3 linked regions of the Youhaiella tibetensis genome follow. The protein of the gene in region 2 interacts with the protein of the main gene of each other region in a pairwise test. Links are inferred from orthologs where the notes say so. Each region holds a gene or a part of one and is shown on either strand. Other genes may lie near its edges.

Region 1 (2,999 bases), 2.0 Mb from region 2 along the record:
CGTTCGCGCAGGGGCGGCAGGCGGATCGGGACCACATTGAGACGGTAGTAGAGGTCTTCGCGGAAAAGCCCCTGCCGGATCATCTGGCTGAGGTCCCGGTGCGTCGCCGCCACGATACGCACGTTGGTCTTGATCGGGGTACGACCGCCGACCATGGTGTATTCGCCTTCCTGCAGCACGCGCAGCAGGCGCGTCTGGGCATCCATCGGCATGTCGCCGATCTCGTCGAGAAAGAGCGTGCCGCCTTCGGCCTGCTCGAAACGCCCCGACGAACGCGCTGTCGCGCCGGTGAAAGCGCCCTTTTCGTGCCCGAAAAGCTCGGCCTCGATGAGATCACGCGGAATGGCGGCCATGTTGATTGCCACGAACGGCCCGTTCCGGCGCTTGCCGAATTCGTGCAGCGCGCGCGCCACCAGTTCCTTACCCGTACCGCTCTCGCCGGTGACCATGACCGTCAGGTCCGTCTGCATCAGGCGGGCAAGCGCGCGGTAGATGTCCTGCATGGCCGGCGAGCGGCCCACGAGCGGCATGGCGTCGCCGGCATCCTCGACATTGCGGTCCCGCGCCGGCGGCTTCTTGGCGTCCGCGAGCGCGCGCTGCACCACCGAGAGCACCTCGGTGATGTCGAACGGCTTGGGCAGGTATTCGTAGGCCCCGACCTCGGAGGCCCTGATGGCGGTCATGAACGTATTCTGCGCGCTCATGACGATCATGGGCATGTCCGGGCGCAGCTTCTTGATCTTGGGCATGATGTCGAACGCATTGCCGTCCGGCATGTGGACATCGGTGATGAGCAGATCGCCTTCGCCCCGGCTGACCCAATTCCACATCGTGGACATGTTGCCGGTGGGCCGCACTTCGTAGCCGGCGCGGGTCAAGGCCTGGTTGAGGACCATGCGGATGGCCGCATCGTCGTCGGCAAGCAGAACTGTGTGGCCGCTCATTTAGTCAATGCCTCTTGGAAGTCCGAAGGTATGCCGGCCGTCGCTACCGGCAGGAGGATGCGGAAGCGCGTGCGACCGGGCCGACTGTCGCAGTCGATCACCCCTCCATGGTCGCCCACGATCTTGGCCACCAGGGCCAGGCCGAGACCCGAGCCATTGGCCTTGGTCGTCACGAACGGATCGAACAAGAACGGCAGGATGTCCGCCGGCACGCCCGGCCCATTGTCCTCGATGACGATTTCGAGCGGAAGCGAGATACGCTCGGCGATTCCCATGACCGCGATGCGGATGCCCGGCCGGAAGGCCGTCGAGAAACGGATCTCGGGCTTGGAGGTGCGTTCGAGCGCCTCGGCCGCGTTCTTGACCAGGTTGAGGAACACCTGGATGAGCTGGTCGCGATTGCCCAGCACCGGCGGCAGGGAGGGATCGTATTCCTCCGAGAATGAAATGCCGCGCGCCACCCCGTTCCTGGCCAGCAGCTTCACCCGATCGAGCACCACGTGGATGTTGATCGGCTCGCGCTCGAGCGGGCGGTCGTCGCCGAAAATCTCGACGCGATCGATGAGGTCAACGATCCGGTCGGTCTCCTCCCGGATCAGCCTGGCGAGCGGGACCTCGTCTTCCGAGACCGTCTGTTCGAGCAGTTGCGCCGCGCCGCGAATGCCCGAAAGTGGGTTCTTGATTTCGTGGGCCAGCATCGAAGCCAGGCCGGTGACCGAGCGCGCCGCACCGCGCGACACCAGTTGCCGGTCGATCTTGTCGGCCATGGTGCGCTCCTGGAAAAGAAGCGTCACCCGCCCATCGGTATCGGAGATCGGGCTGGCATAGACGTCAACGATCCGCTCGTCCCCGAAACGGGAGGAGCCGACCGAGACGCGGTACTCGGTCATCGGCGCCCGCCGCATGGCGACGGTCTCGACCAGATTGAGAATTGGCGAGCCGAAAGCGATCAGATCATTGAGCTTTTGCCGGGCCAACACGCTCAGAGAGGCCCCAAAGAAGGCCTCGGCAGCGTAGTTGACGAAGACAATGGTGTTGTCGGTCCCGCAGACGATCACGGGTTGCGGCAGCGCCTGCAGCACCGAGGTGGCGATACCGGTCGTGTCGGTGGTCATGCAGCCTGCCTCCAGGCACCCGAATAGATTTCAGGAATCATGGTCACCACCTCGTCGGGGCTCTCGGCATTGAGCAGACCCCGGCGGGTCTCCTTGTCGAGAGAGATACCCAATGCCTCCAGATACCAATCCAGGTGCTTGCGCGCCGCGCGCACGCCGATATGGGACCCATATTCGCTGATCATGTCCTGATAGTGCTCGGCGATGAGGTCGGTCAGCGCGTCACCCGACGGTGCCTCGGGCACCGGCTCGCCCGCGAGCGCCGCGCCGATCTGGCCGACGACCCACGGACGCCCTTGCGCGCCGCGCCCCAGCATCACGGCGGCCGCGCCGGACTGCTCAAGCGCTTCGCGGGCACTCGCCAGGTCGATGACGTCGCCGTTGACCACCACCGGCACATCCACGGCTTCAACGACTGCCCGCACCAGTTCCCAGCGCGCCGTGCCCTTGTAGAACTGCTGGCGCGTGCGCCCGTGCACCGTGATCATCCGCACGCCGGCATCGACGGCGCTACGGGCAATCTGGGCGGCGTTAAGACTGTCATCGTCCCAGCCCAGGCGCATCTTGACGGTCACCGGCAGAGACGTCGCGCCCACCACGGTTTCGACGAGCCTGAGCGCCTGATCCGGCACGCGCATCAGCGCCGAACCGGCAAAGCCATTGGTCACCCGCTTGGACGGGCAACCGAAATTGATATCGAGAATGTCGGCCCCCGCGTCGCAGGCGATCTCGGCGCCGCGCTGCATCCACTCGGCCTCGCAGCCTGCCAGTTGCACCACGTGCGGCAGCCTGCCTTCGCGCTTGTTGAGCTTGCGAACCATGTCGTTCTGGGCGGCGACAAGTGCCGAACTGGCGATCATTTCGGAGACAACAAGGCCGGCGCCGTAGCGCTCGGCTATCGAACGGAACGGGCGATCGGTGATCCCGGCCATGGGCGCCA
Region 2 (4,736 bases):
GGCTCGCCGCCGATGGTCTTGCCCAGGCAGATGGGCAGCTTGCCCTTCATCTTCTCGAAGTCGGCGGAGCCGAGCATCTCGCGCAGATAGACGGTTTCCCGGTTCTGGTTGGGCAGTTCGATGCCGATGGCGTTGCGGCCGGGCACGACGGCGACGCGCGCCGAAATGGCGCTCATGGAGCGGGCGATATCGTCGGCCAGTGAGATGACGCGGCTCGACTTGATGCCGGGGGCCGGCTCGAGCTCATAGAGCGTGACCACCGGACCGGGGCGCACGTTGATGATGTCGCCCTTGACGCCGAAGTCCTCGAGCACGCCTTCGAGCTGGCGCGCCATTTCCTCGAGCCGCTCTGGGGCATGCTCGGGGCTGGGGCCCTTGTGCTTGGGTTCGGCCAGCAGCGAGAGCGCGGGCAGTTCGAACCCGAACGGATCGTCGTCGAGGAGCGAGCCCTGGGCTTCGCGGGCGACGCGGGCGCCCTGTACGGGACGGGCAGCGGGAGCGGTGATGCGCGGGGAGACGACCGGCGCCGGCTGGGGAGCAGGGCGCGTCGGGCTCTGGGCGACCGGGCGAACCTCGGGCACCGGCGCATAGACGTCGTCCGCGTCGGGCTCGAAGGGAAAATCGTCCTCGACATAGTCGTCGGCGTCATCGGGATAGTCGAGCTCGGCGTCCTCGGAACGGTCAGTAGCCGGCTGGGCAGCGGCGTTGGCGCGCGGATTGTAGCCGGAATGGACCTGGACGACGCGGCGTTCGGGCGCCGGCGCGGCTTCCCGGAAGGTCTCCGGGGGAGCGACGGCAGGTGCGGCGCCGACATCGACCTGCGGCTCGACATCGTGGCCGCGCCACTGGGCGTCCTCGGCGGCGCGCTTTTCGCGCGCCTGGCTGCGGGCGCGCCGGAAGGCAGTCTGGACCGAATAGCCCATGTGGACCAGGGCGCCCAGGGTGACGTCGAGAATGGGGTTGCGTTCGCTCTCGCCGTACTCGTCATCGACCTCCTGGTCGTCCTGCGCGGTGGCGCGGTCGCGCTCGGCGCTCTTGCGCTGGGCCGGCTTGGCGGCAGCGGCCTCGGCGCCCTTGCCCACGGGCAGCGCCTTGAGGCCCAGCGCGATCCAGAGCAGGGCGAGGGCGGGGGAAACGAGAATGATCGAAAAGAGCGTCGGGGTGATGCCGGTCGGGGTGCCGCCGCTCACCATGGTGGCGAGGTTGAAGAAGCTCGCGCCGATGAGGCCGCCGAGCCCGGTGGGCAGCGGCCAGGTCTCGGGAACGGCGATGAAGGAGAAGACGCCGGTCACCAGCAGGGTGGCGCCGGCCCAGGCGAGGACGCGCAGCCCCATGCGGGTGGGGGCGCGCCGGCGCACGAAATTCCAGCCCCACAGGGCCAGCGGCACCAGGGCGGGAATGACGGCGAGGCCGAAGAGCTGGATGACCAGGTCGGCGATCACCGCCCCTGGGAAGCCCAGCCAGTTCGAGGCCGGCTTTGCAGTGGCATAGGAGAGGCTCGGATCGTCCACCGACCAGGAGGCCATGGCGATCATGATCACCGCCACCAGCCCCAGGAGCACGAAACCGGCGAGCCGCACCGGGATGCGAATCGCCAGGACCGGTGCCGGCTGGGCGGTCGAGAAGTTTTCGAGCATCGGGGTGGGGCGTGTCGGCATGAGCGGGGTCTTTACTGATGACGCGAGCGATTGGTCCCGGAGAGGGGTCGCCCAAACTGCCGCGATGCTAGCGTTCCATGGTTAATCCCACGCTAACCCTGCCCGGCCGCGCAGAAGCGTCGGGGCGGGCAAAGAAAAACCCCTCCGGCGAGGACAGCCGGACGGGTCGTTCTGGACTGTTGTTGGTCCCGGGGTGCAGCCCATGTGGTTTGCGAGTGGGAAGCCTCTGTGGCGGGCCAAGAGGACATGGGCTGCACGCCGCGACCAACCGCATGGGCAGGTTCTGGCGGGGTGGATGGTCCGGCGTACCGGGCCATCCGGGTTGGTCGTGCGGCGGCGGGGAGGAGGATCGCCGCCGCAAGACCGTCAGTTGTAGGCGCGCTCGCCGTGCGAGGTGAGGTCGAGGCCATCGGTCTCGGCCGATTCGGTGACGCGCAGGCCCATGACCGCCTTGACGATCATCAGGGCGACGAAGGCAACCACTGCCGACCAGACCACGGCGATGACCACGGCGGTGATCTGGGTGACGAGCTGGCCACCGATCGAATAGCCCTCGGCACCGAACCCGCCGAGCGAGGGAGCGGCTACGATGGCCGTGCCGATGGCGCCCACGATGCCGCCGATGCCATGGATGCCGAAGACGTCCAGGCTGTCGTCGTACTTGAGGAGCGGCTTGAGGGTCACGACGGCCCACAGGCAGATGAGGCTGGCGACGGCGCCGAGCACGATCGAGCCGAAGGTGCCGGCAAAGCCGGCGGCCGGGGTGATGGCGACGAGGCCGGCCACGGCGCCCGAAGCGGCGCCGAGGAGAGAAGCATGGCCACGGGTGAACTTTTCACCGAGCGCCCAGGCGAGAGCCGCGGCGGCGGGAGCGGTGATGGTGTTGAGGAAGGCCTGGGCGGCAGTGCCGTTGGCAGCCAGGGCCGAACCGGCGTTGAAGCCGAACCAGCCGACCCACAGCAGGCTGGCGCCCACGAAGGTGAAGACCAGGTTGTGCGGGGCGATCGGTTCCTTGAGGAAGCCCATGCGCGGGCCAAGCACGATGGCGGCGACGAGGGCGGCAACACCGGAGTTGATGTGAACGACGGTGCCGCCGGCGAAGTCGAGAGCGCCCATCTGGAAGAGCAGGCCGCCCGAGAACCAGACCATGTGGGCGATCGGCACGTAGGAGAAGGTGAACCAGATGGCCAGGAACAGCATCACTGCGCCGAACTTCATGCGCTCGGCGATGCCGCCGACGATGAGGGTGCAGGTGATGGCCGCGAAGGTCAGCTGGAAGACCACGAAGACCAGCTCGGGAATGGTGCCCGAAAGCGCATCGGGCGGCACGCCGTTGAGGAAGAACTTGGAGAGGTCACCGACGAAGCCGGAGAGTCCGCCTTCGGTGGGGCCGCCGAAAGCCAGCGAATAGCCATAGGCCACCCAGAGCAGGGAGATCATGCAGAAGCCGGCCAGCACCTGCATCAGGATCGAGAGCACGTTCTTGGCGCGTACGAGGCCGCCGTAGAACAGGGCCAGGCCCGGGATGATCATGAGCAGCACCAGCACGGTGGACACGATCATCCAGGACGTGTCGCCGGTGTCGATGGTGGGCGTGGCGTCCTGCGCGAAAGCCGGCAGGGCCATGGCAAGGGATGCGAGCGCCGCCGCCCCCAGTATCTTTGACGTCTTGATAGTTGTCATTGTTGAGCCTCCAAAAGCGGCGTTAGAGAGCGGCCGCGCCGGTCTCGCCGGTGCGAATGCGGGTGACTTGTTCGAGGTCGAGCACGAAAATCTTGCCGTCGCCGATCCGGCCGGTCTGTGCCGATTCCCGGATGGCCGTGCTGACGGCGTCGGCCTGGGCGTCGTCAACCGCGATCTCGATCTTGAGCTTGGGCAGGAAATGCACGGCGTATTCGGTGCCGCGGTAGATTTCCGAATGTCCCTTCTGGCGGCCGTAACCCTTGACTTCGGTCACGGTCATTCCATGTACATCGAGCGAGTTGAGCGCCTGACGAACCTCTTCGAGCCGCGACGGTTTTATGATTGCAACCACCAGTTTCATGGGAGCTCCTTTCATGAGCCTCGCTTGAGTCTTCGATGCCCCCTTCAGACTCAAATGCCGTGCCAGACTCCGGCCACATTTCTCATGTCATTGATTTTGAAGCGAAATCGTCTTTGGTTAAGCGATTATGAAGCCCAGGTCGGATCGGCAGAGCCATAGCCGTGATTATCGATTGGGCAGATTCCGGAAAGTTGCCGCAAAATTAGGCGGAGACCGGTGGTTGCCGGAAATGGCCAAAGGGTGGAAAAGAGGCGCCGCGGCCCAGGAGGCGGGAGAGCCATGCAGGAAGACCAATACGACGTGCTGATCGTGGGCGCAGGGCCGGTGGGCCTGGCGCTGGCCCTGAGCCTGAGCCGGTTCGTCGGCGGGGTGAAGATCGGCATTCTCGACCGCCGCCCGGTGAGCGTGCCCAACGACAAGCGCGCCTCCTCGATCGCGGCGGGCGTGCGCCGGGTGCTCGAGACGCTGGGCGTATGGGACGCGCTGGCGGGCGAGGCACAGCCGGTGCGCGAGATGCGAATCACCGATTCGGGCTCGGGCGACATCGCCCGCCCGCTGTTTCTCGATTTCCAGGGCGAAGTGGCGCCGGGCGAGCCTTTCGCCCATCTCGTCCCCAATACCGCCATGACGCGAGCCATGCTCGAGGCTTTGGGGGAGAAGGCGACATTCCTGGCGCCGGTCGAGGTCAAGGCTTTTGCCGCCCAGGCGGGCGGAGGGACGCTGACGCTCGGCGATGGCCGCGTGCTCAAGGCACCTCTCGTGGTTGCCGCCGACGGGGCGAACTCGGCCCTGCGCGCCATGGCCGGCATCACCACCATCAACCACGACTATGGGCAATCGGGGATCGTCACCACCATCGGGCACGAGCTCGACCACGAGGGCGTGGCCTATGAGCATTTCCGCCCCGCCGGTCCCTTTGCCAGCCTGCCGCTGCCCGGCCGGCGCTCCTCGCTGGTCTGGACGGAGCGTCCGGAAGACGCGGCGCGCTACCTTGCGTTGCCACCCGAAGAGGTAGCGCTCAAGATCGAGGAGGT
Region 3 (3,411 bases), 120 kb from region 2 along the record:
GGAATGAAGGCGGTATTGAACGCTCCTTCCGCAAAGAGGCGCCGGAAGAGGTTGGGGAAGCGGAAGGCGGCGACATAGGCGTCGGCCGCAAAGCCGGTGCCGAGCACGGCCGCCACCAGCGCGTCGCGCACGAAGCCCAGCACGCGGCTGCCGACCGTCCAACCGCCGACGCTCAGGAAATTGCGGTAAAGGCTCACGCGTCAGCCGTTCGCCATGAGCTGCTGGCGCCGCTCATCGACCGGTTTGGGATGGAACACCGTCAGCAGCCGGTCGCGGATGCGGTTCTGGCGGGCTTTCGAATCGATCTTATGGCCGGTGAGGTCCGTGACGTAGAAGACGTCCACGGCCTTTTCGCCATAGGTGCCGATATGGGCCGAGCCGATGGTGAGGTTGAGGTCCGAGATTTCGCGCGTGAGGTCGTGCAGCAGGCCGGTGCGATCGAGACCGGAAAGCTCGATCACCGTGAACTTTTCCGATAGCGCGTTGGAGACCAGCACCTCGGCGGGCAGCGAGAAGGGCTTGAGGCGCCGGTTGTGGCGGCTTTCCTTGCCCAGATCGATCAGGATCTGCCGCTTGCCCTGCAGCAATTGCTTGGTGGTCTCGATGATGCGGGTGGCGCGCACCTTTTCGTCCTCGTCCGAGGTGAAGGCGCGGCGCAGCCGGAAGGTGTCGATGGCGCGCCCGTCCCGGGTCGAGAAGATCTGCGCCCCGATGATGGAGGCCTCGCTCATCGTGCAGGCGCCGGCAATGAGCGAAAGCAGGCGCGGGTGATCGGGCGTGTAGAACGAGACTTCGGTGATGCCCTCGAAGGCCTGGACGCGGATCGAGCCGGCGAAGGGCTGCCCGGCGGCGTCGGCGGCGCGGATCATCTTGGCATGCTCGACCTGCAGCTCGGGCTCGGCGCGCAGCCAGTAATGGTTGTAGTGCCGGGCCGTATAGGCTTCCACCTCCTCGGGCGGCCAGGCGGTGAGCGCGGCGGCCAGCGCCCGCTTGGCCTCGGTGACCCGATGCTCCTGGGAAACCTGGGAATGCCCGCCCGACAGCAGCGGCTCGGTGGCGTAGTAAAGGGCGCGCAGGAGCGAACCCTTCCAGCCCGTCCATACGCCCGGGCCAACCGCGCGGATATCGCAGGCGGTCAGGATCATCAGCAGCGCCAGGCGCTGGGGCGACTGCACCACCTCGGCAAAGGCCTTGGCGGTCTCGGGGTCCTGGATGTCGCGCGACTGGGCCACTTCGCTCATGAGCAGGTGGTGCTGGACCAGCCAGGCCACCGTCTCCGTCTCGGCCGGCGAGAGCGCCAGGCGCTGGCAGAATTTCCGCGCGATGCGCGCACCGGCCGTCGAATGGTCCTCCGGCCGCCCCTTGGCGATGTCGTGGAGGAAAAGCGCCACATAGAGCAGGCGCGTGTCGTTGAGATGGGGCAGCAGCTCGTGGGTCAGCGGCAGCTCGTCGCGCAGCCCTCCGTTGGCGATCTGGGCCATCACGCCCACCGCCCGGATCAGGTGCTCGTCCACCGTATAGTGGTGGTACATGTTGAACTGCATCAGGGCGACGATCTTGCCGAAATCGGGCACGAACTTGCCCAGCACCCCGCTCTCGTTCATCTGGCGCAGGATGCGCTCGACCGATTGCGGCGAGGTCAGGATGTCGAGGAAATTGGCATTGGCCTTGGGGTTGGCCCGCAGGTCGGCGTCGATGAGGCGCAGCGAGCGGCGGATTTCCTTGATCGCATCGGGATGGAACAGCAATTCGTGCCGCCCGGCGACCAGGAACATGCGGATGAGGTTGACCGGATCCTTGCGGAAGACGTCGGGCGTCGCGATGTTGAGCCGGCCCGTATCGATGATGAAATCGGGCTCGCCCTTGATCTTCTGCTTGCCCGAGCGGAACGGGGCCAGCACCCGCCCCACCAGGTCCATGTCCTTGACGTGGTTGAACTCGAGGCTGGCGCAGAAGATGCGCGTCAGGTCGCCTACGTCCTTGGCCACGAGGAAATAGCGCTTCATGAAGCGCTCGACGCCCAGCATGCCGACGCGGTCGGCATAGCCCAGGCGCTCGGCCAGTTCCGGCTGTACGTCGAAGGTCAGCTTCTCGTCGGCCCGGCCGGTGAGGAAATGCAGGTTGCACCGCACAGCCCAGAGGAAATCCTCGGCGCGTTGGAACTGGCGATATTCCTCGGCCGAGAACACGCCCTTCTCGACCAGTTCCTCGGCGGTCTTGACCTGGTAGAAATACTTGCCGATCCAGAAGAGCGTATTGAGGTCGCGCAGGCCCCCCTTGCCGTCCTTGATATTGGGCTCGACCACATAGCGCGTATTGCCCATCTGGCGGTGGCGTTCGTCGCGCTCGGCCATCTTGGCGGCGATGAACTCGGCCCCGGTCTTGGGCATGATCTCGGTCTCGAAGCGCTTGACCAGCGTATCGAAGAGCGGCCGGTCGCCGGTGAGGTAGCGCGCCTCGAGAGTGGCCGTGCGCACGGTCATGTCCGAGCGCGCCATGCGGATGCATTCGTCCACGGACCGGACGGCATGGCCGACTTTCTGGCCCAGGTCCCAGAGCATGTAGAGGATGTATTCGGTGACCTGCTCGCCCCAGGGGGTCTGCTTATAGGGCAGGATGAAGAGCAGATCGATGTCCGAGCCCGGCGCCAGCGTCCCGCGGCCATAGCCGCCGACCGCCGCCAGCGCGATGTTCTCGGCACCGGACGGATTGTCGACCGGATAGACCCGGGTAATGGCATAGGCGTGGATGGCGCAGATGATCTCGTCTTCGGCCGTGGCCAGGTTCTGGGCGCATTTGAGCCCCTTGCCGGTGGCCTTGAGTTCGGCTTCCGCCTGCTGGCGCGCCTCGGCCAGGGTCTTGCGCAGATGCGCCAGCACGATGGCCCGCGCCTCGCGCGACCGGGGCGAAAGCTCGCCCACTTCCCGGTCGAGTTCGGCGACGAGGGCGCTTGCCGGGGTGACGGCGAAGATCGGTTTTCGCGGGCGAGTTTCAGCTTCGGCGAGCGGCATCGCGGATTTTCTTGAGCTCGTAGATGATGTCGATCGCCTGGCGCGGCGTCAGTTCGTCGGGTCGGAGCTGGTCGAGCATGTCGTTGAGGGGGTCGGCGCTGACCGCACGTGTCTCTTGGGGCGGCTGGTGAGCAAACAGTGGCAGATCGTCCAGTACTTGTGTCGGGGCGCCGGAAGAACGTGCCTCAAGCAGAGTAAGCACTTGCCGGGCGCGACGCAACACCGGCTCGGGCAGACCCGCCAGCTTGGCCACCTGGATGCCGTAGGAGCGATCGGCGGCGCCTTCGGCGACTTCGTGCAGGAACACGACATCCCCCTCCCATTCCCGAACCTTCATGGTGTGGTTGGAAACTCTAGAGAGTGTCTTTGAAAGCGCGGTTAATTCGTGGAAGTGCGTAGC

The links. Proteins that work in one complex are often made in the same cells at the same time.
Region 1: the proteins of FNA67_RS20955 (region 2) and FNA67_RS10805 interact in binary tests that used the Escherichia coli proteins (3 or more experiments, as listed by UniProt). The link is inferred for Youhaiella tibetensis from one-to-one orthologs.
Region 3: the proteins of FNA67_RS20955 (region 2) and FNA67_RS21560 interact in binary tests that used the Escherichia coli proteins (3 or more experiments, as listed by UniProt). The link is inferred for Youhaiella tibetensis from one-to-one orthologs.

The regions. Positions count from the first base shown.
Region 1 is NZ_CP041690.1:2,229,879-2,232,877, forward strand. It holds FNA67_RS10805 (two-component system sensor histidine kinase NtrB), read right to left. Parts: upstream 2,060-2,999; coding sequence 941-2,059; downstream 1-940. Other genes in the region: ntrC (nitrogen regulation protein NR(I)), read right to left, coding at 1-944; dusB (tRNA dihydrouridine synthase DusB), read right to left, coding at 2,056-2,999.
Region 2 is NZ_CP041690.1:4,269,023-4,273,758, reverse strand. The notes cover bases 2,034-4,736. They hold FNA67_RS20955 (P-II family nitrogen regulator), read right to left. Parts: upstream 3,703-4,736; coding sequence 3,364-3,702; downstream 2,034-3,363. Other genes in these bases: FNA67_RS20950 (FAD-dependent monooxygenase), read left to right, coding at 3,982-4,736; FNA67_RS20960 (ammonium transporter), read right to left, coding at 2,034-3,341. In the rest of the region: FNA67_RS20965 (DNA translocase FtsK), read right to left, coding at 1-1,658; more of FNA67_RS20960, read right to left, coding at 2,025-2,033. UniProt on the Escherichia coli protein: Involved in the regulation of nitrogen metabolism. Regulates the activity of its targets by protein-protein interaction in response to the nitrogen status of the cell.
Region 3 is NZ_CP041690.1:4,385,425-4,388,835, forward strand. It holds FNA67_RS21560 ([protein-PII] uridylyltransferase), read right to left. Parts: upstream 3,012-3,411; coding sequence 201-3,011; downstream 1-200. Other genes in the region: murJ (murein biosynthesis integral membrane protein MurJ), read right to left, coding at 1-197; mutS (DNA mismatch repair protein MutS), read right to left, coding at 2,992-3,411.